Regions from separate parts of the Bacillus sp. DJP31 genome, predicted to be linked through region 2. Evidence: a T-box and tRNA genes for the amino acid it is inferred to sense, from the RefSeq annotation. Region 2 holds a T-box; the other holds one or more tRNA genes.
What was found. The T-box of region 2 lies ahead of alaS (alanine--tRNA ligase). A T-box ahead of a tRNA ligase gene usually reads a tRNA of that ligase, here a tRNA-Ala.

Region 1 (15,183 bases), on a different contig from region 2:
ACTGGAGAGCAAAAATCTCCAGTTTTTTTATATGAATTGTAGGATGTTTTCATGGATATGCTGTGGTTTCTCTTCTGGCAAAAGATGTCCTGTATGATCGAATGTGATGAGCTTTGAATATCTAAGATCTTCGTGTAATCGTTCTCCTACCTGAAGTGGTACTACCTTGTCCTCTCGCCCCCAAATAAGCAAGCTTTTCGTATCTAATGATTGTAGCTCACTTGAACTTAAATCACCTTCCCTGTGCCGAATCATTCTGGCAAGCGCATTAAAAATTTGATTATCGTAAAAAGGCTGTTCATAGCCAAGCATCATCTCTTCATCAATCATGGATTGGTCGTATACAACATTTAAGAGGTTTCTTTTCACCCCTTGTTTTGTCATAATGCTTTTTAAACAAAACGAGAAGAACGGAATGTAGGTTGAAAATATTAAGCTTAGCCTGCTTTTGTCCAAGTAGCTAGAGCTGCATAATAATACAACCCGTCGAACAAGTTCAGGACGTTTTTTGACCACATGTAATGAAATTTGTCCACCCATGGAATGGCCAACTAGAACGATGTCCTTTATTTTTAATGCTTCTAGTAACTCAATAACAATATTTGCGAGGTTATTATATGTGTAGAAGAAATTTTTAGATTTCTCACTTTTGCCAAAGGGTGGTAAGTCTAATGCAATGACCCGATATTCCTTAGCAAGTAGAGGGATTAGCCTGCGAAAACTAAATGTCGAAGAAAGGAAACCGTGAACTAAAACAATAGTCGGCTTAAATTTACTTGCATCTTGATGGTACACTTCATAATGCACCTTTACCCCCTGGATGGAAATGGTGAATTGTGTGTCTTTCTCTAATGTCATATCCTTCACTCCAACCATTATTTGTAACTTAGTTTACCCATTATGGTTAAATTCACCCTAGTAGGTGTTGGAAAATGAACGTAAAAAAAGGGGGGAAACTAGAAAGCTTATACTTAGTGCTTACTACAACCTTTTAAAACTTGGTGATTTTAAATAGGAGGCAGTTGTAGATAATAAGAAGGAGTAAAAGCATATTTCATTCTGTTTTTGCTTTAAACCCTCTAATGTGGTATAATTTTATATTGCGTATATAAAACGTATATAAAGGGATAAAAAATATATCATTGGGAGTGTTTTTGAATGACAGAAAAAATTGAAGTTGGTAGTGTTTTAACGGGAAAAGTAACAGGAATTCAAGCATATGGTGCGTTTGTTGCTTTAGATGAAAATACACAAGGTCTTGTGCATATTTCTGAAATTAAACATGGTTTTGTTAAAGATGTAAGTGAGCATTTAACAGTTGGTGACGAAGTAAAGGTAAAGGTTCTTTCTATAAACGAAGAAAAAGGGAAAATTAGTCTTTCAATTCGTGCAACAGAAAAAGCACCAGAGAAGGCTCCACTTCAAAAAATTATGAAGAAGAACAATGAAAAGTCTGATGTTGAAGTACAAGGCTTTAATACGTTAAAAGATAAGCTAGAAGAGTGGATCGAGCAATCAAGTAATCGTGAAAATCTTTTAAAGAAATAATGGGAAAATAAAAAAGGTAGGAATTCCTACCTTTTTTATTTTTATACAAATTAGCGAGAAGCTCTTGGTTCTGGACTTGTTTCTACTTCTTTCCAAGGCTTAAACAGTAAGCCAAGGTTGATGATACCCGCAATTCCAACTAAACCATAAATGATTCGAGCAAGTGCTGAATCTTGTCCGCCAAAGATGGCTGCGACTAGATCGAACTGGAAAAATCCAATTAATCCCCAGTTGATCGCCCCAATTATCGTAAGAGCTAATGCAAGTCGTTGAATTGTACTCACAAGGTTTCCCTCCTTAATAGTGAAAGCTATTACTACGTTTTTAGGATGAGTACTTTCCTACAAAATTATGCATACTTCTTAAGGAGTCACATTTCTTTACAATGTTTTCTTCAGTACTACATAATAAGGGTAATCAACTTTATAGGAGGAATTTAATTCGTGGAACAGTTTATCTTTAATAATCCAACAAAGCTCATTTTTGGGAAAGAAACGTTAGAGCATGTAAAAGAAGAAGTTAAAGTGTACGGAAAAAAAGTATTGCTTGTCTATGGTGGAGGAAGTATTAAACGTAATGGACTATATGATCAAGTTCTTGGACTTTTAGAAGAAATTGGAGCAGAGGTTCATGAATTAGCTGGTGTGGAACCAAATCCTCGATTAACGACTGCTAAAAGAGGTATTGAGATTTGTAAAAAAGAGGGCATTGAATTCGTTTTAGCTGTTGGCGGTGGAAGTGTAATTGACTGCACAAAGCTCATTGCAGCGGGTGCAAAATATGACGGGGATGCATGGGACCTTGTAACACATAAAGCTGAGGTTTTAGGGGCATTACCATTTGGTACAGTTCTAACTCTTGCTGCAACCGGTTCAGAGATGAACGCTGGGTCTGTTATTACTAATTGGGAAACAAATGAGAAATATGGATGGGGTAGCCCAGCAACATTCCCTAAGTTTTCAATACTTGATCCCGTACATACGTACTCAGTACCAAAAGATCAAACAATCTATGGTATCGTTGACATGATGTCACATGTATTTGAGCATTATTTCCATACAGCAACAAACACACCTCTTCAAGATCGTATGTGTGAATCTATTTTGCTTACAGTTATGGAAGTTGGACCTCAATTAGTAAACGACTTAGAAAACTATGAGCTTCGCGAAACGATTCTTTATTGTGGCACGATGGCTTTGAATGGTATGGTTTCCATGGGATATCGAGGAGATTGGGCATCCCATAATATGGAGCATGCTGTTTCGGCTGTATATGACATCCCGCACGCTGGTGGTCTAGCTATTCTGTTCCCGAATTGGATGAAACACACCTTAGATACGAATGTTTATCGTTTTGTACAGCTTGCTGTTCGAGTATTTAATGTTAATCCTGAAGGTAAAACAGATAGAGAAGTTGCACTAGAAGGCATTGAGAAAGTTCGCGCATTCTGGACTAGTATCGGAGCTCCAACTAGACTGGCTGATTATGAAATTGGTGACGACCAGCTCGAATTAATGGCCGATAAGGCGATGACACGCGGTGAATTCGGAAACTTCAAGCCATTACAAAAAGAAGACGTATTAGCTATACTACGTGCATCTTTATAAAAAAATCAAAGCGGCTCTCAAAAAAGGGCCGCTAATTTTCTGTAAAAAAAGTGATGTACACGCTTTCATGTGACTTTGGCTTCTTGATTTGAATAAGTATATTCGGGTAAAGTGAAAGAGGCAGGATTTTTATTATTAGGAGGCTTTTGTTGATGACCCATATTAAATTTGATTATTCGAAGGCATTATCCTTTTTCGGGGAGCATGAACTTACATATTTAAGAGATGCTGTAAAGGTTGCGCATCATTCTCTACATGAACAGACAGGAGCAGGGAGTGAGTTTTTAGGGTGGATTAATCTCCCAACAGAATATGATAAAGAAGAATTTTCAAGAATTGTCAAAAGTGCTGAAAAAATCAAGGCTGATTCAGACGTCTTATTAGTAGTAGGAATCGGGGGATCATATCTTGGTGCACGTGCTGCCATTGAGCTATTAAATCACTCATTCTACAATGCTTTAACTAAGGAGCAAAGGAAGACCCCACAGGTTATCTTTGTTGGGAATAACATCAGTTCTACCTATATGAAAGATGTAATGGATGTGCTTGAAGGGAAGGATTTCTCTATTAATGTCATATCTAAATCAGGTACAACCACAGAGCCGGCCATTGCTTTCCGACTTTTCCGTAAGCTATTAGAAGAAAAGTACGGAAAAGAAGAGTCAAGAAAGCGTATATATGCGACAACAGACAAAGAACGCGGAGCCTTAAAAACGTTAGCAAGTGAAGAAGGCTACGAAACATTTGTCATAGCAGATGATATTGGCGGACGATATTCTGTGTTAACAGCAGTGGGGTTACTTCCAATTGCAGTTAGTGGGGCAAACATCGAGGCAATCATGAAGGGTGCAGCTGCTTCAAGTGAGGATTTCAGCCATTCTGAACTTGAAGATAATGCGGCTTATCAATATGCTGCTGTAAGAAATGTTCTTTACAATAAGGGTAAGACGATTGAAATGCTCGTCAACTATGAGCCAGGCTTGCAATATTTTTCTGAATGGTGGAAGCAGCTTTTTGGAGAAAGTGAAGGAAAGGATCAAAAGGGTATCTTCCCATCATCAGCAAACTTCTCGACAGACCTGCATTCATTAGGTCAATACGTTCAAGAAGGTCGTCGTGATTTGTTTGAAACCATTTTATATGTGGAAAAATCCCGTCATGAGTTAACGATTGAATCAGAAGAACAAGATTTAGACGGATTGAATTATATAGCGGGTGAATCAATTGATTACGTCAATAAAAAAGCTTATCAAGGGACGATGCTCGCACACACAGATGGTGGAGTTCCAAACTTAATCATAGAACTTCCAGAACTCGATGCCTACACGTTTGGCTATCTTGTCTATTTCTTTGAAAAAGCTTGTGCAATGAGTGGGTACTTGCTTGGCGTAAATCCTTTTGACCAACCAGGGGTAGAAGCATATAAGGTCAATATGTTTGCATTACTTGGAAAGGCTGGCTTTGAAGAGAAGAAAGCTGAGCTTGAGAAGAGATTAAAATAATAAGACGGAGTGAGGTGCATAAACTCACTCCGTCTTTTTGTGTGGGGTAAAATGGGGTAATATGTCTTATCGCCGATAAATGTCAATTAACGCTGATATAATCTAAAAATCGCTGATAAAAATAAAAAATCGACGATATATTTGAATAATCGCTGAAATAAATGGAAAATAGCTAATATACGGCAGTTCACTAGGTTTTCTTCTCACTTCTTTTCGAAATATGACGATATACAACAAAGAATTCACATTTCTCTCCATAGCCAATCAAAACTAACAACCAAATCAATATTTTCCCCTGAACTGGATAACCTAAGGATATACCGATTAAGGAGTTGGTCATATGATTGAAGTCCCTTCAGAACTTGAAGGTCGTTCTTTTAATTTATATAAGCTTGAACAGACTTTAAAGCCTTTGGGCTATGTGATCGGTGGGAATTGGGATTACGATCATGGATATTTTGATTATAAGATTGATGATGAAGTAGGATATCAATTCCTACGTGTTCCATTTAAGGCGATTGATGGCCAATTAGATTCGCAGAATACAACGGTAGAAGTAAAGCGACCTTTTCTTCTTTCCCACAAATATCAAATAGGGCTTGATGATAATGCGCTGGTGTGGAATAAATCCGCTTCGTTCAACCAGTTTTCAGAGCCTCAGGACCCTGACGCCCAGTTTCCAGAGAAGTATGTTGACCTTGGTAAATCACTTGTAAAGGAACTTGAAGACTCACTTTTAGATGATTAATGTCTAATGACGAGCAATTCATCAAATTCAGTAATTTGAAAGGTTGGGGGTGGGTTGATATAAGACTCTTCCCCTCTTTTAATTCCAATCACCAATATATTTTCGCTTATGAGTTTATTTAAGCATTCCTGATAGGTAAGACCTTCATTTTTTGCGGTCGCCAAAAGGTACTCTAGATTATTACCGGCTAGGTTATCAAGCATATCAAGCAGTGTTTCAGACATTCCATTTGAGACAATACTATTCGTCATGACAGAGCTTGTTAGTTTATTTGTTTGGATAATCTCATTAGCACCAGCTCGACTGGCATTTGAAATTTGTTTTTTTGTTAACATTTCAACAATGGTGTAGAGGTCTGGATTTAACCCTTTTGCAGTGACCAAAGTTAAGATCGTAGACATATCTGAATGGATTTCGTTCTTGCTCTGATCCGCCGATATAATAATGATTTCTGCATGCATAATGTTTGCCCGTTCAAGCGTATCATCGTGAGTGGGATTGCCCTTTATAAATGTAACATTTGAATACGTTACAGGATTTTGTTTCAAGGTTTCATCAACTAATACAATAGGTAGTCTTTTCTTTGCTTGGAGCTGATTGATTGTTTCACGAATCCGTTCATTCCAGCCGACTAGAATAATGTGCTTTTTTCCATTGTAAGTGGACATTCCATCTAAAAATGAATTTTGCCGCGTTACAGTTGCGGCAGCAATGGAGGCAAAATAGAAGGTCATAAAGCCAGTTCCACCAAGGATTAACAGAATACCAACTGAACGGCCTAGACTTGTGGTTGGAGAAAAATCCCCGTAACCTACTGTAGAGACCGTTATGATTGCCCACCAAATTCCTTCGTACAAGGTAGTGAAATTTTGTGGTTCGACAAAATGAATAAGGGCTCCAAATACAGTAATCGTTGCAAGTGTAAGTAATACAAGCCGTAAAACGATTGGAAGTCTTAAATAAGAAACTACGACCGGGTACAGCTTCATTTTGAATCATCCTTCTTAGAAGAACCTTCTTTTATAGGTAAGAGTGTCAGAATCTCTTTCAGTATTTTATTAATACGGTCATTAATTTCACTTGCTCCATATACTTTTTTTGCTTTTTCGATAATTTGAATGGTATCCTCTTCAAATACGATCAATGGCAAGTCCTTGTCTGCATCATTGTATAGCTGAATGAATACATCAAGGCCTTCATTTAGCTTATCAATGGCGTCACTTAATGTTTGTTTCTCCTGCTCGTTCACTTTCATACGCTCACCTCGATTCTAGTGTTGCCATTTCTTTCTTTCCTCATAACCTTTATCCTTTTGACGATGATTGAGCATGAAGAAGTAAATTGTGAATCATACTATACTTGTTAATTGCTAAAAAGGAGGTACATACCATGAAGAAACTTTTACTTTTACTGTTAGCGCTTGGTGTAATCATGACAGGCTGCACAAACGCTTCTGATTCAGATAGTCCTGATGCAAATGAGACAGGCGGAAATAGCGGCGACAGTGATGGATCGTCATCAACATCATAAGAAAAGCGGAAGCGCCATGATCAGCCCCGAAAACCCTAGTTTGGAAACTACCTACGTACTATTTTAAAAATGAAACTGGAGTGATTACAATGGAAATGAATCGAATTAAACAAGTTGTCTCTTCACCAAAAGAAATCATCGTCAAATACAACGGAGTACCCGTTTGGATTCAAGGCTATGATGAGAATGCAAATACTGCGAGAGTGTATGCACGTTCGAATCCTGATGATGAGATGGATGTTGCAGCCGGTGAATTAACCGAAGAATAACGTAAGGCCTCGCAGTTAGCGGGGCCATTTATTTTAGAAAATTGGAGAATGCATGAGAATACTCTAGGTAATTAATTCCAACCCTACTATTTTACATAACTTTCTCAGAATATATATTATGGGGGTACTAGATTTTTTTTCTTAGAAGGGTGGGGACTGTTAATGGAAGTGTTTGTGGCAAGACAGCCTATTTTCAATGAAAAGGAAGAAGTCATTGCATATGAATTGCTGTATAGAAACAGCGCTTTTAATGGGTATTCCCACACTGACGGTGATAAAGCAACGACAGATGTTATTGTAAATAGCTTCTTGAATATTGGCCTTGGTGAGCTATCGAAGGGAAAACCTTGTTTTATTAACTTCACGGAAAACCTCCTCAAGCTAAAGGTTCCTACCTATTTCATGCCACTTTCTATAGTGGTAGAGATCTTAGAGAATGTAAAAGCAACTAAAGAGGTAATTGCTATATGTAAGGAATTGAAGTCGTTTGGCTATACAATTGCTTTAGATGATTTTTTTCTATTACATGGAGATGAAAATGTACTCGAACTTTTACACTATGTTGACTATGTGAAAATTGATTTTAGATCAACTACAAGAGAAGCCAGGAACCAGCTAATGGAATACTTACAAACCTATCGTTTAAAGTTTTTAGCTGAAAAAGTAGAAACACGAGAAGAATATGAGCAAGCAGTGTTAGACGGCTATACCTATTTCCAAGGATACTTCTTTAGTAAGCCTGTCATTTTACAAGGTCATGATATTCCCCCTTACTATTATTCATACTTGCTCGTGCTGAAGGAACTAGATATGCCGATTCCAGATATTGATCATATAACAATGGTTATTGAAAAGGATCTATCTATTTCGTATAAACTTCTAAAATTAATTAATTCTCCTACTATACGCCCTAAATATGAGGTTAGTTCTATTAAACAGGCAATTGTGCTTTTAGGTCTGATTGAAATCAATAAGTGGATTTATGTACTGTCGATTAAAGGAATTAACACGGATAAAAATGATGTTGCTTCAAGGGAAGTAATCCATTTAAGTTTAACGAGAGCAAAGCTAGGTGAACTCATCGGAAAAACGAAGGATCCATTAACTAGCTCGAAATATTTCTTATTAGGAATGTTCTCATTAATTGATACGATTCTAAAAGTTCCAATTGAAAAGATCATGGATGAATTGCCATTAGCTGTTGAAATAAAAGAGGCTCTGCTAGGGCAAGAAAACGATTTGAAGAAGCTATTAGATTTGATGAAATCAGTTGAAAGAATGCAACTTACTAGTAAGACTGTAACTGCTTTATCACCGACTATGAACGAGATAAAAATGTTTGAATTATACGCTGAAGCAAATGTCTGGGCAGACAAGCTTATGGGTGATGCTTTGGATATGGAAAAATAAAATACCTACTATAAATAGGTGTTTTTTGTTTGGAAAAAAACCGTTTCAGTTGTTGATCAAGAACTCTAATCATATAAATGAATAAAATCCTATGCACTAAAATAAAAACCTGAGGTGTAGCGAATGGCGGCAAATCAGATTCAGAAAGAAAAAATTTTTATTAATGGTAGATGGATGGAAACGAAGGAGTATTCCATTCTTTATGCACCATATAGTGGTGAAGCTTTGGCTGAAATACCCGTGTCTTCCTTAGCAGATGTAAACCTTGCTGCCCTTGCAGCAGAAAATGCAAAGCTAACATTGAGGAAAATGCCTGCCCACGAACGTGCATCCATTTTAGAGAAAATGGCCCAACTATTTCAAGACCGATTCCAAGAGGCAGCTGAAATTATTGCGAAAGAAGCAGGAAAGCCCATTACTACAGCAAAAGGTGAAGTATCTAGAACCATTCAAACATATAAATTCGCCGCAGAGGAAGCAAAACGAATACATGGTGAAACCATTCCAATGCACGCTGCGCCTGGAGGGGAAAACCGGATCGCCTACACAGTCCGTGAGCCGATTGGGGTGGTAGCAGCGATTACCCCTTTTAACTTTCCAATGAATTTAGTCGCACATAAAGTAGGGCCAGCAATTGCAGCAGGAAATCCAGTTGTATTAAAGCCTGCCTCACAAACTCCGCTTTCTGCTTTCTTTTTAGCCAAAATAGCAGAAGAAGCAGGTCTTCCAAAAGGTGCTTTGAATGTCATTACAGGAAAAGGGAGTATCATCGGTGACGCTTTAGTTCAACACGACCTTGTCAAGATGGTAACCTTTACAGGTAGTCCTACTGTTGGAATTGCTTTACGAAATAAAGCTGGTTTAAAAAGAGTTATACTAGAACTTGGTTCCAATTCAGCACTTATAGTAGATCAAGGTGTGCCAATAGATAAGATGATTTCTCGATGTGTAACAGGAGCTTTCGCTTATCAAGGACAAGTTTGTATTTCGATACAGCGAGTGTATGTACATGAAAATGTATATGAAGAATTTGTAGAAAAGTTTGTGGCTGCAGCAAGAAAACTAAAACTAGGAGATCCACTTGATGAAGCGACGGATTTATCAGCTTTAATTTCACACAATGATGTAGAACGAGCAAAGAAATGGATTCAAGAAGCGGTCGTAAACGGAGCTACAATAGCGATAGGTGGGGAGTCTACAGGGAATATCCTACATCCTACTGTCTTGTTAAATGTTCAAAAAGACTCAAATGTATCCTGCCAAGAAGTGTTTGCTCCAATTGTTTTAATCAATAGTGTTTCTTCTATTCAAGAAGCAATGGATTACGTAAATAACTCACAATTTGGTCTACAAGCTGGAATCTATACAGAGAACATTCATGTTGCACTTGACGCAGCTGAACAGCTTTATGTGGGTGCTGTTCTAATCAATGACATTCCAACTTTTAGGGTTGATCATATGCCGTATGGTGGGGTGAAAAATAGTGGAACGGGTAGAGAGGGAATTAGATATGCAATTGAGGAAATGACTGAATTGAAGCTAATTATTATAAATAGAGGCTAGTTTTATTTATCAGAAATTTAAGGACATATATTGATAGGAACAAGTTTCGTAATGAAGCTTGTTCTTTTTTTTATATATATAAATTTCGCTCAGGTTACTATTTTTTCCTCAACCTGTAACATTATGAAAAGGAATACGTCACATAGTTGAAATCAAAAAAACATGAGGTGAATAAATATGAAATGGTTCAAGTATATCCCCGTTTTATTGTTAGTAATGGCTCTAGCAGCTTGTGGAACAAACGCTAATGAAGATTCAACAATTGAAAATTCTACTGCTGTGAATGGGGTAGAGGATAGCTCGTCAAACGCAGAAACTGATACTTCACAAGAAGAAGTTATTACCGAAGAAGCCGCATACGCAGGTCAAATTGATAGTAACTCAATTGAAGTAAATACGGAGTCTCAAACTTTAGCCTTACAGATTGGAGAAGTAAAAGATGTAGATTGGAACAGCATTGAGAAGGATGCACCAGTTGTCATTGAGTATTACAAGAATGAAAATGGTCAGCATATATTAACAAATATTGATGTCGCAACAGTGAGTAAAATGAAAGCAATTATAGAAGAAGGCGCCTATGTTGGCCAGATTGATATGAATTCAATCGAAGTGAATACTGAATTTAAAACCTTGGCTTTAAATGTTGGAGGCGTAGAAGGTGTGGACTGGAGTAGCATTGAAAAAAATGCTCAAGTCATTATAGACTACTACGAGAATGAAAAAGGTCAGTATATTTTACAAAGCATTAAAGTGAAGTAATAATCTCAGATGATACGGCTGCTTTTTTAGAGCATAGAACAGATGGTGCAACCTAAAAAACACAAATTCTAGCTTAGGATTTGTGTTTTTTCTTATTAGTATAATAAAGGGTCTGCCTCAACTATCTCTAGGTTTAAATACATACTCGACGATAAGTCGATTTCATATGGTATCACTTCTTGTTCTTCTTCGTTTCTTGTAATCCTGATCTCAGGTCGTCCAACAGCATTGAAATTATACTTGGATACAATTCCGGTTCGACCGTCATTCAATTTGACAGTTAGTCCCTCAGGATAAATAGCGATACAACCTTTAAACAAATGGATCTGATCACTTTCAAATTGGGTTCCACTACCAGTATAAAGTAATTCAAGTCCTTTATGCGGTAAGAGAGCCGGACGATAAGACCTCGGAGTTGTGACGGCATCAAAAACATCTGCAACACTTACTATTTTTGCGTATTTATGAATTTCATTGTCTTGTAAACCTCGAGGGTATCCAGTGCCGTCGACTCTTTCGTGGTGTTGAAATGCACAGTGAGCAACTGTCAAAGGAATTTCAGGAACTTTTCTCAAAGTATCAAATCCTGACATACAGTGTGATTGTATTAACTCGATTTCTTCAGCCGTCAAAGGCTCAACTTTATTTAAAACTTCAAGAGGAATATACATCTTTCCTAGATCGTGCAATATGGCACCTAAACCGATTTCTTCAATATTTTTTAAAGGTAGACCATTTTATAAAGGGGTTTACCCAATTTCATTCCTGGCTTACACCTATCTAAAGCTATGAGACGCATTTGTGACCCTCCTGTAAAGACGGTTATTATTTAGTAAGGATATATACAATGATCATTTTCTTTTTTCGACAAAATTCTCTTTAATCCTGCATGGAAAAAGGGGAGACTTTTGAAGATTTTTCTAAAAAGGAATGAGTAGATAAAACCAAAACTCGAGAAATATATATAACTCTTTTTATATACCTAATAGGTATGTTATTATTTATTCATGAATATATGTAAGGAAGTGATGCATTGGAGTTTGTAATCTTGGGGCTTCTGATGATTCGTAATTTAACACAATATGATATTAGAAATGCCTTGCAACAGAAAGTATCTCCTTTTTTTAGTGCCAGCCTTGGAAGTATTCAAGCAGCCCTAAAAAAATTGGAAGGCAACAGTCATGTAGAACTCAACGAAGTGGTCGAAAATGGTCGAAGAAAAAAAATCTACACAATAAACAAATTAGGAAAACAGTATTTTTTGGATTGGATGCTGTCTTCAATTGCACCAAATCGTTTAGAGCAGGATGCGACAACACGACTGTTCTTCTTAGGACATATGACTATAGCCGACCGTCATGCAATTGTCGAAGAAATCATTACCGGGCTCGAAACCACCGTTCTTGAATTCCAATCCGCCTCCCTTGATGCCAACCTGAAAGAAGTACCAGAACATTTAAAGCATGTAGTGAAATACCAGATAAAAACCTTAGAATTGGGACTCTTTTATCACCAAAGTATGTTGGGATGGTTTCAGAATCTTTTACTTGAATTGGAGGAAAGACCATATGAGTAAGATTAGTAACAAAACGACAAAATCAGGAAGTAATTACTTTATCATCGAGAATAAGGGAAAAGAAACAATTTTGATGTTACATCCTGCCTTTACTGACCATAAAATATTCGAGTTTCAAACAGAATACTTTAAAGAAAAATATCAGTTGATACTATTGGATTTGCCTGGTCATGGTGAAAGACAAGTCAAGGGATCTAAGTCTACAATTGGTGATATGCCTGAGGTTTTAAACCAAATATTGTTCGAAAACAACATCGCTTCCTGCCATCTTATTGGAGTCTCATTGGGATCTCTAGTTGCACAAGCATTTGCTGCCCGATATCCTAATCAGGTAATGTCAGTCATTATTGTGGGAGGATATTCGATCCATAAAGCGAATGAGGATATTCTGAAGTCTCAAAAAAGGGAAGGTTTAAAATGGATACTTTATATTCTATTTTCAATGAAGAGTTTTAGAAGATATGTCACTTCAGTTTCAAGTCACACGGATCTTTGTCGTGAATTGTTCGCTAGCGGGACCAAGCATTTTAAAAGAAGGTCTTTTGCCGCAATGGCTGGTATTAATACCTTTTTTATAAATAAGGATACTCCTATATCATACCCTCTTTTAATTATCGTTGGTGAACATGATCAAAAGCTTATTCAAGAGTCCGCTACCAAACTGCATGCATTAGAAAAGCATTCTCAATATGTGCTTTTGCAGGGTGCTGGTCATTGTGCAAATGTAGATGTTCCCGATAAATTCAACGGAATAGCAGAAAAATTTTTATCCGAAATCCGCTTATTATCTAGTGCCAATCATAATGGCTAAATGGGAAATCATACCTGATTAACTTGCTCAATAATCCATCGCTGATATTTTTACAAGTTAAATAAGGTAAATCCTGTCCACTACGAGACTTCTAGTCAGGCTACTAGGTTGATAAAGAGGGTATTCACATTTGAATATGACTACCCACTTTAGCTTATTCACTAAAATGCTTTTCAATAGGCAGCTATCTTTCTTGAAATTTATTCTTATAGAGGATGTTCAAAAAGTCCGGCAAAAATAGCTTCGAATTTCTTCGTCAGCTCGTCTTTCCGCTCCTCACGTATACAAAACATACGCGCAGGTAGCTCAAGACTTCGCTTCCTTGAACTTCTTTGCTCTTTTTGTCCTCCTTTTTGAACAGGCTCTTATACTCAAAATAACATAAAAAAACACTTCCTATTTAGAATAATGGAAGTGTTGAGGTATTCCGCTCAAAAGTTGAGTTGGTTGCTAAGAAAACATAGTAAATTATAGATGGAGACTAGGGGGATCGAACCCCTGACCTTTTGACTGCCAGCCAAACGCTCTCCCAGCTGAGCTAAGCCCCCGAATGGTAATGAAAAAATTATAGCATGCTAGAGGATATTGTACAATCTGATTTTTTTAAAAATGTTTAAAGCTTTAATTCTTTGGAAAAAATGACACCAACTATACAAGTAGGGGGTTCTATTTTTGAAAAAAAGATATGTCTTTGGGGTAATTACTTCTATTTTAGTAGTAATTATGGTGTTTTTTAACCCAGGTCAAGATAAATATGTTTCGTGGGTCGCTGAACGTATTAAAGAGGATAAAGGGATTTTAGTAAGTATCGGCGTAGATTATCTTGCAAAACCAATCATCGCTTCTTCCACAACAAAGAACGATTACTTCTTTTTTTCTGTCTATCATACAAATTTGTTATCGGACAAAGATATTATTACACTAGGGGTCATGAACCAGTTTATCCCAATTAAAAGCATAGCCTTTAAAAAATAACGAAGTCCATCGGGCTTCGTTTTTTATATACAACCAAACCACATCCTACTATAAAAAATGGAATATGTCACAACCGGACATGCATAAAATGAATAGAAGTATGTGGATGGGGGAAATTCAGTTGAAAAAAATAATCGTGCCATTACTAATTTTGGGAATTGTTGCTATTATAGAATCTCCTTTGGCATTAGAACACGAAAGAGCCGATTTTTACAGTAGTATTCCTGCAGCGACTGAGCCAGAGGCTGAGGCAGAATTGGAAGCTGTCGGTATAGTAAGCTTAGAAACGGAGCTCGTCAAAAAAGAGATTATTGATGGCTACATTCTAGAAACCTATCAGGAATTTGAAGTCATTCGGGATGAAGAAGGTGAAATCATAGAAAGTGCAGCAACCTCGAACTTTAATTACTTACGCTACCACATTCAGAAACCATAAAAAAGCATAGAGGCTGTACCTCTATGCTTTTTGTGTAAATCTATTTAAAACGAGCTTCTGACTACCACTAGATTTTCTCTTTGTTCCAACGACCCATTCTCGAAGCTTATACTTTTGAATATTACCAGAAGCCGTCATAGGGTAGTCATCAACAAACCTGATATATTCAGGAACTTTATAGAATGATAATCTGCCTTTAAAATATTTTCGCATATCACTTTCTTCTATATAATATTCAACTTTTAATTTAATACAGGCGCCAACGCGCTCCCCATACTTCTCGTCTAATACACCAATCACTTGCACATCAACGATTGCTGAATGCTGGTAAAGAAAGAAAATCCTCACTCTCTCTAGGGTAGATATTCTCTCCTCCGCGAATAATCATATCCTTTAACCTGCCAGTAATAGCTAGGTTTCCTTCAGCATCCATTGTTGCTAAGTCTGCA
Region 2 (15,183 bases):
TTTTGTATCTTCGTTACTTTCTTCATCGGCTGCTTCTTCTTTGGCTATTTCATCATCAGCTGCTGTAGTTTCTTCACTACCACCCTCAGAAGTTTCTCCCGCTAATTCAGATGAGGCGGGTTCGCTCTTTCCACCGAAAAATAGATTGTATGTAAAAAATGAAATGAATATAAATAGTAGAACAATACTTATATTTATAAGTTTATTAAATCTACGATTTTTTGCCCGTTTTTCAAAACGTGGTCCTTCATATAGATCTTTAAAATCAACCTGCATAGAAAAGTCCTCCTAAAAAAAACGATTTGCTTCTATTCTAGCATTGTTCTGATTTTACATGAAGGACTAATTTTATGAAAAATTCAAAGAGGGACTTTTTATCTACTTATTCATTACATCAACCATTTGATAATAAATATCATTTGTCATTGATTCGCTACCTGGGACATCTAATTCTACAACAACGAGGGCGTATTTAGGCTTTTTGGCAGGAAAGTAGCCAGTAAACCATTTATTTACTAATGATTGCCCCAATTCATTCTCTCTTCCTGTTTCTGCAGTACCTGACTTACCAGCCACTTCAGTCTCAAGTGCTTGAAATCTTCGACCTGTTCCTTTTTCATCTGTTACCACTCTTTGAAGTAATTGCTGTAGCTTCATTGCCGTATAAGGCGCAATGGAGTCACCCTCAATTTTCTGATCATTAAAAGAAAATAAGGTAGATCCGTTTTTATATAGAATCTTTGAAACTGCTTTTACTTGCTGCTTGTCTCCACCTCTAGCGATGGTTGCCATCATATTTGCAACAGCTAACGGAGTAACTCTTACTTCTTTTTGACCAATTGCCGTTTGACTTATCGCCTTATCTACTGACTTATCATTAGGATCACCCCAAATTTGTCCACTATTGTTTAAGGGAAGTTGGTCGAGTTCTTGAAAATGAAAGACATTTCCCTTCCATCCTACTGGTTGTATCAATCCTAGTTTTTCAGCAAATAGCTCAATAGACTCTGGCTTCACTTCTGTTAGCTCATTTGCTAATGTTGCAAAGGTATAATTACAGCTCTGTGCAAAGCTACTTTCAAAGTTTAGCTTTCCAAGCTGATGCAATTCATCGGTATCTCCATAAAGATCTAAATCACAATCAAACTGCCGCTCTGGTTCTATCATATTGTTTTCAATTGCAGCTGCTGCGATAACTGTTTTAAAAACTGAACCTGGAATTTGGGATTCTAGCATATAATTATGACCCCCACCATCCGTTGAGAAGGGATTACTGTGATTTAGGTTCGGCATACTGACCATTGAGAGAATCTCATTCGTTTCAATATCTAGAAGAACGAGGCCTCCTTTTTTCATTCCTGATTTTTCTATGATCTGTTCAGCCGTCTCTTGAATGGATTTATCAAGTGTTGTTTGAATAGAAATCGGATAATAGGGATTAGCAGGTGCTGTATATTTTACATCAATTCCAAATAATGGACCGCCTCGGTTGTCCACATGATACAGTAGCTTAGATTCTCCTTCTGGCAGCAAGAACTCATCAAAAACTCTTTGTAGCCCGATAATCCCTATAGGAGTATGAACGGAAAGCTTCCCTTCCTCTACTTTGTTTGCATATCTTTCAATCACTTGATCCTTATCCTGTCGAATGATTCCGATGAGATGCTCAGCGACTAATTCCTCCACCTTTGATTGCCGATAAACAGCAAACACTCCTGGTATTTTTAGTTCATTTATTTTTTCCATTTGGTTTATTGTCAAGGCAAGTGGCTTAGGAATACCAAAAACCACTGGTTCCTCTATTTCCTCAATCGTGTTTCTTACATCGTTTGATGGCACACCCAAAATAGATGCTAGCTCTTCCATTGGCCAATCCATATGCTTCAAAAAAGGAAAGAGTATGAGACTTGGGAAGTAGTCATGTGTTAATGGAGCTCCATTTCGATCAACAAACCGTCCTCTTCCTTGATCCAATACCATAACTTGTGTTCGTTGCCTCACACTTTCTTCAATTAGATTAACTTTACTTGAAGAAAAAGATTCCGTATGAAGCAATTGAATATCTGCTAAACGATAAATGAGCGCAACTAAAATTAAAAATGTGACTATGGCAAATGTAACAGCTCTCTTTTTTATAATCATAAAAAACACCTCGTCAACATTGTCGACGAGGTGAAGGAATTTTATAAGTTTTACATTATTTTATTGAAACAATTTTAACCTGCATATCCCCACCTGGAGTTTGCACTGTCACTTTGTCCCCTACTTGCTTACCAATTAAGCTTCTAGCAATTGGTGAATCATTCGAAATTTTCCCTTCAAACGGGTCAGCTTCTGCACTTCCTACAATGGTGTATGTTTCTTCATCGCCATTAGGTAATTCGGCAAATGTTACTGTTTTACCTAATGTTACTGTATTTGTATTATCATAGACTTCTTCAATAATCACTGCTTTGCGGATCATATTTTCAAGCAATAGTATACGTCCTTCAACAAATGCCTGCTCATCCTTTGCCGCATCATACTCCGAGTTTTCAGATAAATCTCCAAATCCACGCGCAGTTTTGATTCGCTCAACGATTTCTTTACGTTTAACCATTTTTAAATGTTCTAGCTCTTGTTCAATTTTTTCTTTACCCGCTTTTGTCATTGGGTATGTTTTATCTACTGCCATTGTTTTCACTCCTTCAATTGTTCAAAGCATCCTTATTTCTCAAGGTTTACTATGTAGTCCTTCAAACTAAAAAATTAATAATTGCCTCTAACTTCTACTTGGCTTTCTATCATATGAATACAACAGTAAGAGAATTCTTCTATATACTTTTATTTCACAAATGATGGTAGTTAGAGTCAGGATAAAGCCCACTCTACACCATCTTTTGTGAAAAAAACTTCATTACTTCAGCTTACTTTTTATCCATCATCATCTATGCTATTACAAAATGGCTTTTTCTTCAAGAATTGTTTGAATTTTTGTCACCATTAAATCAATTGCAACATAATTTTGTCCGCCCTCTGGAACAATAAGATCAGCATATCGCTTGGTTGGCTCAATAAATTGGTTATGCATAGGCCTCACAACCGAAACATATTGCTCTACAACAGAATCTAATGAACGTCCTCTTTCCTTAATATCCCGTAACATACGTCTAATAATTCGTATGTCAGCATCTGTGTCCACAAACAACTTGATGTCCATTAAGTTTCTTAGTCGTTCATCCTCTAAGACTAAAATACCTTCTAATATCACAACATCCTTTGGTTCGACATGGATGGTATCATTTGAACGAGTATGAAGCTTATAGTCGTAAACAGGTTTCTCAATAGGATTATATTGGAGAAGCTGCTGTATATGATCTAATAGCAGGTCATTATCAAATGCTAGTGGATGGTCATAATTCGTTTGAAGACGCTGCTTCATTGGCAAATGAGTTTGATCTTTATAATAATAATCCTGCTCAAGTAATAAAATAGAATGTCCTCTAAATTGTTCATAAATCGCTTTTGTTACACTCGTTTTTCCCGAGCCTGAACCACCAGCGATACCAATGACAATGGGCTTTCTCCCCATTTTCATTTCCCCTTTCGCATCATATTGTTAGGGAAAACGGGGCGATCAAGCTTTAATTTAACCACTTGTAACGGATGTCTTGCTGCATCAATTTCAATTCCGTCTTCATCCCAGATTGTTCCAACGACTTGCTTGAAATTCTCGATTTCTGGTCCGAAAAATTCTATTTCGTCCCCTGGTTTGAAGTAATTTCGTTGTTGTAAAGTTACAACATTGGACTCGATGTCAAAGTCAATGACAAGTCCTGCGAAGTCATAGGTTGTTTTCTTGCTATGATTTCCATACATTTGCTCTTTATACCCTGGTTCACTTTCGAAGAAGGCTGTAGCTGTTTCACGATTCGCACATTTATCAAGTTCTTCAATCCAACTTTGCTTTAATTCAAAGTTATCTGGGTCCGCACAATAAGCATCAATTACTTTACGATAGACACTAACTACAGTCGCAACATAATGAATGGACTTCATTCGGCCTTCAATTTTTAAGCTATCAATACCTACTTCAATCATTTTAGGAATGGATAAAAGCAAGTTTAAATCCTTAGGACTCATCGCAAAAGGTGCATCTTGTTCTAGGAAAAGGGGACTTTCTTCGTTTGAGTCTGTCATTGAATATAAATCATAGTCCCAGCGACATGATTGACAGCATCCACCGCGGTTCGAATCTCGTGCTGTCATATGATTACTTAATGTACAACGCCCTGAATAAGCAATACACATGGCACCATGGATAAACGTTTCAATCTCAATATCCACTTTTTCTTTCATTTCTTTAATTTCTTCATAGCTTGTTTCACGAGCAAGAACAACACGTTCTAAGCCTTCTTCTTTCCAAAATTGTACGGCCTTCCAGTTCGATAGAGATTGCTGAGTACTTAAATGGATTTCAAGTTTCGGCGCAGCACTTTTACAAGTCTCGATAATTAAAGGATCTGCCACAATAATACCGTGAACCCCAGCTTCTTGGATGCCCTTTAAATATTCATCGAGTCCACCAATATTTTCATTATGTGCATATATATTTGTTGTTACATAAATTTTGGCTCCATACTCACTAGCAAAGCGAACTCCCTCTGCCATTTCTTCAAAGGAGAAGTTGTCTGCATTTGAGCGTAACCCATATTCTTGACCGCCAATAAAAACAGCATCTGCACCATAACGGACTGCAATTTTCAGCTTCTCCAAGTTCCCTGCAGGTGCAAGAAGTTCGGGCTTTTTTGTGATTACACGTTTTCCATTTATGATCTTTGATAGTTGTCCAATTGCCATACTCTCTCCTCCTTTTCATTTACCTTGTATTTACGGTATTTAAAATGAACTTTTGGTGACTTTCTACCAATCCTTTACTTAATAAACTGTTTCTTTAAAAAAGAAACCTGTGTCTAAAGGACGATTGGATGGCTGAATATTTTCTATCGCTTCAAGAAATGCACCCTTCTGATCCTCATATGCGTCTCTGTCTTTGGCACACAAATCAATAGCAAGTCGATACATCCTCGTAACCTCTATTAAATACTCAGAGCTTTTTAGAATTCCGTCTATTTTTAAAGATTCAATGCCTGCATCAATCATTTCTTCTAGTTCATCAATAATGCAAATATCATTCGGACTCATAATGTGTGTTCCGTTTTCATCTTCAAAAATAGGGTACTTATTTTCTCTTTCTTTGTCATGTATGAACAAGCTTTTGTCTAGTTTTCTTTCTTCAATTTCCAAAGTTTTACCTTGGTATTCTAAATAGTTACCCACTAGAGAACGTTTTGATTGAAACATACAGGTCATACCATGAACTTGAACCTCTAATTCAACTTTTGCATGTTCATTCATTTCTAGGATTGCATCCATATTTATTTCTCTAGCAAGTACAGCCCTTTTCGCACCTTTTTCACCCCAATAGTTACAAGTAAACCAGTTAGTCGCTGTTGTTTCTGTGTTCCAATGTAGACGCATATGTGGAGCAGTCTCCTTCACTGCCATCAATACGGCGGGGTCTCCAAAAACAATGGCATCAGCCTTTACTTCGGCTAAAAAAGATATATAGTTTGAAAGTTCTTCTATCTTCTCATTATGAAAAACAGCATTCATTGCCACGTAGACTTTTTTACCTCTATTGTGAGCAAGTTCAATTGTTTGGGCTACTTCAGTACGTGAGAACTCACCAGCTAATCGCAAACCAAACCGCTGACTTCCAATCATTAGGCTATCAGCTCCAGCATCTAATAATGGAACTACATCCCAAACCGATGTCGGAGTAACTAATAATTCAGGCTTATTCATTCTGTTTCACCTCTTTGCTTACTTATCGCAATTCCATCTCCTATTGGCAAAATCGTAGTATCATAGGAAGTATTTTGCATGAGCCAATCGTTATAGCCTTGTATCCTTTTCACAAGGTTTTTCGTCCGTTTATTGTCACTTGTGTTTACAGCAACAAGACCTTTAAATAAGACGTTATCTGAAATAACCACGCCGTTTTTTTGAAGCAATGGCTCAAATTTCTCAAAAAACTTAGTATACTGACCTTTTGCCGCATCAATAAAAATAACATCAAAGGATTGCTGAAGATTTACCTCTAATGCGTCTCCTAAGATGACTTCTACTTGATCTTTGATATTAGCTCTTTCAATATAATAAAGCGCTTTTTGATAGCGCTCTTCATCACGTTCTATCGTCACTACCTTAACATTAGGAATGGCTTTCACCATTCGAATGGAAGAGTAGCCTATGGCTGTACCAATTTCTAGTATACTTACCGGCTGAATCAGCCTTAATAGCTGCAATAATGCTTCTATTCCAATCAATTCCATAATGGGTACACTATGTTCTTTCGCATAATTCTCCATTTCCATAATCAACGGTTCACGTTCTGGTATTAAAGAGTGTAAATAATCTTGAATTTCAGATGGTACCATCGCTTTATGCCTCCACCTCTATACAACTCGATATATTTTACCACAAAGGTTAAGGGAATGCGAGTACAATCGCATTCCCTACTTTATGTGTAATTTAATTAATATGCTTTGCTTTTTCTCGATTATGCTGTTCCAACGTTTCTGTAAAGATTACTTCTCCGTCCTTTGCTGCTAAGAAATAGAGGAAATTCGTTTCAGCTGGCGCAAGAGCAGCTTTAATCGACATTTCACCAGCATTTGCGATTGGCCCGACAGGCAACCCTTGGATTACATACGTATTATAAGGCGATTCAATCTCTAAATCCTCATATAAAACTCGATCTTTATGCTCACCAAGTGCATATAGAACAGTTGGATCTGTTTGAAGTGGCATATTAGCCTTTATTCGATTATAGAAAACGCTTGATATCTTTTCACGGTCCGTTTTTTCAGTAGCCTCTTCTTCAATTAAGGATGCGAATGTTAACAGCTCGTGAGGTGTTTGAGGAGCAATTTCCGTTCCACCAATCCCTTCCTGATAAGAAAGGAGTACTTTGTCTGTTTTATCTAACATCGTTTCTATGATTTCTTCAATAGATGGCTTTTCAGTATAAAATGAATAGGTAGCTGGGAATAAATATCCCTCAAGTGGATAACGAATCTCACTGTTTAAGACCTCATCCGTAATCAATGAAGGGTACTTCATCATCAATTCTTCAATATATACCTTGTCATTTATTTTGTTTAAAAGTTCTTCTTCTGTATAGCCGGTTTTACCAGAAATAATCTTAACCATTTCTACCAATTGCTTCCCCTCTGGAATGGTCAAGGAAAAAATAGCATCTTGAAGAATTTTACCTGTTTTCAAGCTTGCGATAATTTCTTCAAATGTCATAGATTGGTTTAGTACGTAGTCACCCGCCATGAAACCGGATTCATTCTTGAATTTTACAAAATAACGAAATACTTTTCCATCTTTGATCACTTTATTCTCTTGAAGTATGGATGCTATCTTCGTTGTAGATGATCCGATAGGAACAGTAATCTCAATTGGTTTCTTATTAGTAAGATCAACTGGCTGTAAAGCAGACTTTATATAGGAATACCCAAAAGCAGCTCCAGCACCTAGTGAAATAAAAATAATAAGAGACGTAATAAGTACTATTCTTCGAACTAGTTTTGCTTCCTTATGCTTCTCAAGAAGCTTTTCTTTAAATTCATCTATATTTGATTCTGAACCGATGGAAGTCATCGGGTGTCCCCTCCCCTCAACGGAACTATTATACTACATTTTCCACCTTATTCGTCAAATAATAACAAAAATTATAAAGTGGAAGCGCCCGTTTAGCCATGGCATAGCTAATGTTCTCAAGTCATAAAGGCGCTTTTTTGGCTTGAGGTTATTTGACCTCAGGCGGGCCAGCGCTGGAACTGGTTTCAAAAACTAAATACAGCGAACTAATTATTTTAGTTAGTTGCAATAAAAAAAACGAGCAGATACGCTCGTTTATTACTTTTACTCTTCGCCTTCTTCTTCTTCTTCTTCATCAAGGAATGTATTTAGCATTTCTTCAATTAAATCCCATTCTTCTTCTGTTTCGATTGGAGATAAATCTCCTTCTTCTGTTTCACCTTGTTCGAAGCTTGATGCATGAATTTCAATTTCTTCCTCATCGTCTTCGTCTGCCCCGACTGGATAATATAGAACATAAGATTTTTTGAATTGGTCAGAATCGAAAGTAAAGAGAACCTCACATAATTGTTCATTTCCTTCTTCGTCAATCACTGTAATTTGCTTTTCATCGTGTGTCATTTACGTTCACCTCATAAGTTTATTAGTATTTACTATCTAAATAGCCTTGTAGAATAACGGATGCAGCCAGCTTATCGATGACTTTTTTCCGTTTCTTCCGGCTTACATCAGCTGAAATTAGGATACGCTCTGCAGCCATTGTTGATAAACGCTCATCCCATAATTGAACAGGCAGTTGAAAGGTTTCTGCTGCTAACTCTGCAAATTTTTGACAAGCAACAGCACGAGGTCCAATGGTTGCGTTCATATTTTTCGGTAGTCCGACAACAATGGTATCAACACCATATTCGTCAATTATTTCTTTAAGACGCTTAAAACCTAATTCATTTCTTTCTTCGTCTATCTTGATTGTCTCTAGCCCTTGGGCAGTCCAACCCATTTCGTCACTAATTGCAACGCCAACTGTCTTTGTACCAACATCTAACCCTAGAATTCTCATATGATACTCCATGTCGTCTTTTTTTTAGCTTTTGCAAAAAGAGAAAACTAACCTTTTCTATTAGCAAGATAAGACTTCACAAGTTCTTCAATTAACTCATCTCGTTCTAGCTTTCTAATAATGTTGCGGGCATCGTTGTGTCTTGGAATATAAGCAGGATCACCGGATAATAAATACCCAACAATTTGATTAATGGGATTATATCCTTTCTCTTGGAGAGCTTCGTACACTTTAAAGAGTACGTCATCCACTTTTATATCCAATTGCTCCTCTTGAAAATTAAATTTCATCGTTTTATCAAAAGAGCTCATGTTTACACCTCACTCTCACGCAAATGCTTGTCAACATTTACCTACATTGTACACTAAAGCATAGTGATAATAAAGTAATCCATAAAAAATATGTATAACTATGTCTTACAGTAAGAAACACCATGAGGAATGATAAGCATTCCTCATGGCTAAAAGAGTAGTATATCCTAAATTGAACGTACCCATTCATCAACATAGGATAGAGCTTCTTCTAACTGGTTCGGATTTTTCCCACCAGCCTGTGCCATATCAGGACGCCCTCCACCTGAACCACCACAACGAGTAGCCACTTCTTTAATCAGTTTGCCAGCATGGTATCCTTTTGAAAGTAAATCCTCAGTGACTCCAGCTAATATATTCACCTTATCTTCACCCGAAATGGAGCCAAGGATAATGACACCAGAACCGATTTTAGCCTTCAGCTCATCAACCATTGATCGTAAATTATTCATATCTGTTGCATTTACTTTACTTGCTAACACCTTTATCCCGTTAATCTCTTTTACCTGGTTCATTAAACTAGATGCCTCAATATTGCCTAGTTTAGCTGATAACGACTCATTTTCACGTTGAAGTTGTCTTAGCTCAAGTTGAATGGATTCTATTCGGTTTAAGATGTCTTTTGGATTGGCTTTAAGTTTTACTGAAGCAGCTTGCAAAAGATTGATTTGATCATACATCACTGTGTATGCCCCTTGACCCGTTACAGCTTCAATTCGTCTCGTTCCTGCTCCAATTCCTGATTCTGATAAGATCTTGAATAATCCAATTACTGCCGTATTTGGAACGTGGCAGCCTCCACATAGTTCTAAGCTGAAATCTCCTACCTTAACAACACGGACGATGTCTCCATATTTTTCTCCGAAAAGAGCCATTGCCCCCATTTTCTTAGCTTCATCAATGGACCGACTCATACTATCAACTTGAATACTCTCCCAAATCTTCCCGTTCACTATAGCCTCGATTTTCTCTAACTCTTCTTCTTTCACCTGTCCGAAGTGAGAAAAGTCGAAACGCAATCGATCTTGTGTAACTAAAGAGCCTGCTTGGTTCACATGACTTCCTAGTACGTCTTTTAGAGCCTGGTGTAAAAGATGTGTCGCTGTATGATTCTTGATAATTTGTGTTCTTAAATCATGATCAATAAGAGCATTTACTTCCATCCCTTTTTGGAGTATTCCCTCTTCAACATACACATGATGCAAATGCTGGCCATTAGGAGCCTTTTGGACATCCTTAACTAGTACCTTAACTCCGTTGCCTAGTAGATAGCCAGAGTCTGCAATTTGTCCGCCGCTCTCTGCGTAAAAAGGTGTGGAGCTTACTACAATCTGCCCTTCTTCACCAGCAGTTAGCTCGCTCACAAATTCATTCCCTTTTACTAAAACAAGAATTTCTGTCTTGTTTTCAGGCCGATTATATCCGATAAATTCACTCTCTACCTTAATATCTCCTAGCACACCACCTTGTACTTGCATAGAGCCTGTATCCTGTCTTGCTGCTCTTGCACGATCACGCTGGTTTTTCATTTCCGCTTCAAATCCATCATGATCCACTTTCATACCTTCATCCTCAGCATATTCCTCTGTTAGTTCAACTGGGAACCCGAATGTGTCATAAAGGCGGAATACATCTATTCCAGGAATGGTTGATGAATTTTGTTCCTTTTGAGACTTTATTACTGAAGAAAGTATAGCTAGACCATCATTTAATGTTTCATGAAAGCGTTCTTCTTCATTCTTCATGACCTTCTGAATAAAGTCTGTTTTTTCTTTTACTTGTGGGTAGAAATCGACCATAATGTCCGCAACAACTGGAACGAGTTCAACCATAAATGGACGATGAATATTTAGCTGTTTAGCATAACGGACAGCTCTTCTTAGTAACCGACGTAATACATATCCTCTTCCTTCATTTGAAGGGAGTGCGCCATCACCAACAGCAAACGTAACCGTCCGAACATGATCAGCAATGACCTTAAAAGCGATATCCTTTTCCGATGATTCTCCATACTCTTGACCCGAAATTCTTTCTGTCGCTTCAATGATGGGTATAAATAAATCGGTATCAAAATTAGTTGGAACATTCTGAATCACGGAACACATTCGCTCGAGTCCCATTCCTGTATCAATATTCTTCTTTGGCAGTGGTGTATAAGTTCCATCAGGATTATGATTAAATTCCGAAAACACGAGATTCCATACCTCTAGATAGCGCTCATTTTCTCCACCCGGATACAATTCAGTATCAGAGGGGTCTTTCCCGTATGATTCACCGCGATCATAGAAAATCTCAGTGTTTGGACCACTCGGCCCCTCTCCAATATCCCAATAGTTCCCCTCTAAACGTATAATACGTTCTTTAGGAACACCGATATCTTCTACCCAAATTTTATACGCCTCTTCATCTTCAGGATGAATCGTAACAGATAGCTTTTCTGGATCAAATCCAATCCAATCTTCGCTAGTGAGGAACTCCCAAGCCCAATGTATAGCTTCCTTTTTAAAATAATCACCTATGGAGAAGTTACCAAGCATTTCAAAAAATGTATGGTGACGTGCTGTTTTACCTACGTTTTCAATATCATTAGTTCTAATCGATTTCTGCGCATTACAAATTCGTGGATTTTCAGGGATTACCCGGCCATCAAAGTATTTCTTCAAGGTAGCCACTCCACTATTTATCCAAAGTAAGGATGGATCTTCATGTGGCACTAAAGGTCTACTAGGTTCTACTGCATGACCCTTTTCTTTAAAAAAGTCTAAAAATAATTGTCTTACTTGAGCTGACGTCAGGCTTTTCATCATTTTCTTCCTCCTACCATTCTCTTAAAAAACAAAAAACTCCCGTCACTGTATAAATACAGGGACGAGAGTAAACTCGCGGTACCACCCTAATTATGACCACGATAAACGTGAATCATCACCTCAGACTCCTGTAACGTAGAAGATACGGCAGGCTTTAACCTGCACTCTGGATTAGCGTTCAATTACTCTTCACCCTAGAATTCCTTTCAGCTAAGGGAATTCCTCTCTTATAGGTGGGCTGCAATTTACTCATTCCTTCATGGATTTTCCAATTATTTTATCATGCAACAATTATAGACAAGGAATTTCCTTTTGTCAATGCTTTGAGAAATGTGCCTTAGCATGTAGTAAGGTAACTTTTACAATGGCTAAGGTTGGAACAGCAAAAATTAATCCAACGATTCCACTTAATTCACCACCAGCAAGTAATGCAAACATAATAAAGACTGGATGCATATGTAAACTCCTACCCACAATAAGGGGAGAAAGCAAGTTTCCTTCAATAAACTGCAAGGTGAAAATCAAGACAACCACCCATAAAACCATTTTCCCTGGCATGGTTATGGCGATTAATACAGCAGGCACTGCCCCTATGACAGGTCCAAAATACGGGATAACATTAGTTATACCAATGATTGTGCCGAGAAGTAGAGGATAGTTCATCTTCATAAACCAAAAGCCGATGCTTGCAAGCAATCCAATAATTGAACAGACTAAGAGTTGTCCTCTTATATAACCCCCAAGTGATTGGTCGATATCCTTTAAGAATCGAATTCCTGATCGTCTAAACCGTCTCGGTGTCAAATACCATGCGGTCTTTTTTATCAATTCATAGTCTTTAAGCATATAAAACACAATAAACGGAATCAGAGCTATTATTAAAATATAATTAATAATTCCTTTTAGCGTATTGATTACACTAGCAAGAGAAGCGGCTATTCCCTCTTCTACTGAGATTAGTGACTGTTCAATTCTTTCGTGCAATCCATCTGGTAATTGTTGTGATTGCTCATGAATCATATGTGACCAGCCTCGGTATTTTTCAAATAAAAAAGGTACAGTATTACCGAACTCCTTAATTTGAATTAAGATTTGAGGAATCCCTTTATAAATAGCGAAGGCTAGTCCACCAAAAAACAAGGAATATATGATTAAAATAGCCACTAGCCTTGGAATTCTTTTCGAATGGATTTTTTCAACGAGAGGATGCAGTAAATAAGTGATAAAGGTTGCAATTAAGAAAGGTATTAGAATAGCTATGATCACGTGTAATATCGGACTCCAAAGTGGTTCTAACTTGCTAAATACGTATATGCACAATAGAGCAATTAATATAGCTAGTAATCGAAATAGCCAATTAGAATTGATTTTCTTCACAAATTTAGCCTCCCTTGCTTAATTTGGTACGTATTAGAAGGAATTATTCATTTTTTTGTTTTACTTAAAGGGAGGAGGATTTCAGTATGTTTCATTCGTACGAAGTGATTTACTTGTGCCGAACATTTTCGCACATTTATTTTGGTTTTCGATCATAAATCTTGATTTTCGATCATAAATCTTGGTTTTGCCAAAACCACTAAAATTGAGCAATGTAAAAGTGGAAAATTACTTATTTGACCCTAAAAAAAGAATCCCCCAAAGGAGGATTCTTGGACGATTACATCATTTTCGAAACTCTTTTTCGGAGCTTTTTCATGGTTCTACTCGACATCATGTCATTTTGCTGTGCCATGCGATAGGCATATGCACCCACACCTAAAGCGATAAGTGATGTCATTGCTTTATTCATGCTAAATCACTCCTAAGTTGTAGTTACATTCCAATAATTCGTTCTTCTTCACCGAATAAATCATCTAACGAACTTAACGTACCATCTTCTTCAACTTGATGAACATTCATCATCCCATTTGAGATGGAAAGTTCTATAAAGCAATTCCAGCAGTAGTATTGATTTACTCCGATTTTGCCAATATCTTTACTCTTACAATTTGGGCATTGCACGATTTAAGGGCCTCCTAAGTCACTAATCAAGATCGATTAGAATAATATCTTCGCCATATTGAAGGGGAGTGTTTGACTTGATCACTCGCTTTCCTTCTGATAGATCAGCAAAGAAACCAACTGATACTTCATACCCTAAAATCGTGCCCAAATTTTCGTCAAAATATACGTCTTCTACTATTCCTAATTTCTCACCTTCGGCTGTATAGATGAGCTGTCCTAACAAACCATGCTGATGACATAGGTAATGACTAGATTTATCAAATCCTGTATGTTGAACTTGAAAATCATTAATCATAACCCCATCTTGACCAAAGGAAAGCACATTTTGAACGGGTATGTGGCGATCTCGTCCGAAAAGGCCTTTTACATCTACAACAATTGCTTGTATCATTCCATCACTTGAGAGTTGTAAGTCATCAATAACCCCTAAAGCTTTTCCTGTTTTCGAGTTATACACTGGTAATCCCTTTAATAGAGTAAACGTCCGCAAAAGCACCCCACCTTTTTCGAACATTTATATGTTTTGTTTTAATCCATAAAGTCATACGGAGAAACGTTTTCCATTGCCATTCGTTCAGCATTTACAGACATTTCTCCGACTGACGCTTCTTGATGTTGATCAGAGGAGTTCCCCTGTGACCCTGTCATACGCTCTGTTAAAGTCGTTTGGCGTTTGTTATCTTCAGTCCTCTGAATTCCTTGTAACAAAGTATCTTCTTCTCCGCACAAAATGAGAAAATCCTTACTCCTTGTGATTGCCGTATAAATCAAATTTCGTCGTAGCATACGATAATAGCTTTTAACCACTGGGAAAATGACAATTGGAAATTCACTACCTTGTGACTTATGGACTGAACAACAGTATGCATGGGTAATTTGTGTTAAATCTTGTTTTTTATAGGTAACTTCTGTATTCTCAAAACGTAGAACGAGCTGGTCTTCCTTTTCGGTATTTTCCTTAGCGAAAAATATGGAAACAATCTCACCCATATCACCATTAAACACATTTTTCTCTGGCTGATTGACTAACTGCAGCACTTTATCTCCAACTCTGTAGACCTTGTCACCAAATGCCATCTCTCTTTTCTGATCAGACTTTGGATTAAACAAGGATTGGAGTTCTAAGTTAAGATTATCAATTCCAGCAGGACCACGGTACATTGGTGCTAGCACTTGAATATCTTTGGCTACGAAGCCCTTTTTCATAGCGTTCGCACAAACCTTTTTCACTACATCAATTACTTGGAATTGGTTACACTTTAGAAAAGAGCGGTCTGCTTTGGGAGAAATTAGGTCTTTGGGTAAGGTACCTTTTTTTATTTCATGTGCCAGTTCAATTATAGTCGAG

Region 1: it has a tRNA-Ala gene. The T-box ahead of alaS (alanine--tRNA ligase) is inferred to sense a tRNA for this amino acid. The anticodon was not compared.

What each region holds. Positions count from the first base shown of each region.
Region 1 covers NZ_JBMERO010000018.1:2,854-18,036, reverse strand. Annotated here, with positions in the region: gene ACOI1C_RS15490 (alpha/beta fold hydrolase) at 28-858, opposite strand; gene yugI (S1 domain-containing post-transcriptional regulator GSP13) at 1,159-1,548, shown strand; gene ACOI1C_RS15480 (DUF378 domain-containing protein) at 1,599-1,832, opposite strand; gene ACOI1C_RS15475 (iron-containing alcohol dehydrogenase) at 1,992-3,155, shown strand; gene ACOI1C_RS15470 (glucose-6-phosphate isomerase) at 3,308-4,657, shown strand; gene ACOI1C_RS15465 (YugN-like family protein) at 4,998-5,405, shown strand; gene ACOI1C_RS15460 (potassium channel family protein) at 5,402-6,394, opposite strand; gene ACOI1C_RS15455 (atypical membrane-integrating protein (Mistic protein)) at 6,391-6,660, opposite strand; gene ACOI1C_RS15450 (hypothetical protein) at 6,795-6,935, shown strand; gene ACOI1C_RS15445 (H-type small acid-soluble spore protein) at 7,025-7,204, shown strand; gene ACOI1C_RS15440 (EAL and HDOD domain-containing protein) at 7,367-8,614, shown strand; gene ACOI1C_RS15435 (aldehyde dehydrogenase family protein) at 8,738-10,177, shown strand; gene ACOI1C_RS15430 (hypothetical protein) at 10,355-10,936, shown strand; gene ACOI1C_RS15425 (HD-GYP domain-containing protein) at 11,032-11,643, opposite strand; gene ACOI1C_RS15420 (PadR family transcriptional regulator) at 11,970-12,512, shown strand; gene ACOI1C_RS15415 (alpha/beta fold hydrolase) at 12,505-13,323, shown strand; tRNA gene ACOI1C_RS15410 (tRNA-Ala) at 13,799-13,871, opposite strand; gene ACOI1C_RS15405 (DUF4359 domain-containing protein) at 13,996-14,298, shown strand; gene ACOI1C_RS15400 (hypothetical protein) at 14,420-14,734, shown strand; partial or broken gene ACOI1C_RS15395 (AMP-binding protein) at 14,756-15,183, opposite strand, start outside.
Region 2 covers NZ_JBMERO010000002.1:116,772-131,954, forward strand. Annotated here, with positions in the region: gene ACOI1C_RS03035 (YrrS family protein) at 1-276, opposite strand, end outside; gene ACOI1C_RS03040 (peptidoglycan D,D-transpeptidase FtsI family protein) at 379-2,142, opposite strand; gene greA (transcription elongation factor GreA) at 2,198-2,674, opposite strand; gene udk (uridine kinase) at 2,936-3,571, opposite strand; gene ACOI1C_RS03055 (peptidase U32 family protein) at 3,574-4,839, opposite strand; gene ACOI1C_RS03060 (peptidase U32 family protein) at 4,918-5,847, opposite strand; gene ACOI1C_RS03065 (O-methyltransferase) at 5,844-6,482, opposite strand; gene mltG (endolytic transglycosylase MltG) at 6,577-7,713, opposite strand; gene ACOI1C_RS03075 (DUF1292 domain-containing protein) at 7,978-8,274, opposite strand; gene ruvX (Holliday junction resolvase RuvX) at 8,297-8,713, opposite strand; gene ACOI1C_RS03085 (IreB family regulatory phosphoprotein) at 8,761-9,024, opposite strand; gene alaS (alanine--tRNA ligase) at 9,192-11,828, opposite strand; T-box leader at 11,886-12,101, opposite strand; gene ACOI1C_RS03095 (AI-2E family transporter) at 12,147-13,208, opposite strand; gene ACOI1C_RS03100 (YrzQ family protein) at 13,489-13,620, opposite strand; gene ACOI1C_RS03105 (hypothetical protein) at 13,644-13,835, opposite strand; gene ACOI1C_RS03110 (PRC-barrel domain-containing protein) at 13,855-14,325, opposite strand; gene ACOI1C_RS03115 (ATP-dependent RecD-like DNA helicase) at 14,364-15,183, opposite strand, start outside.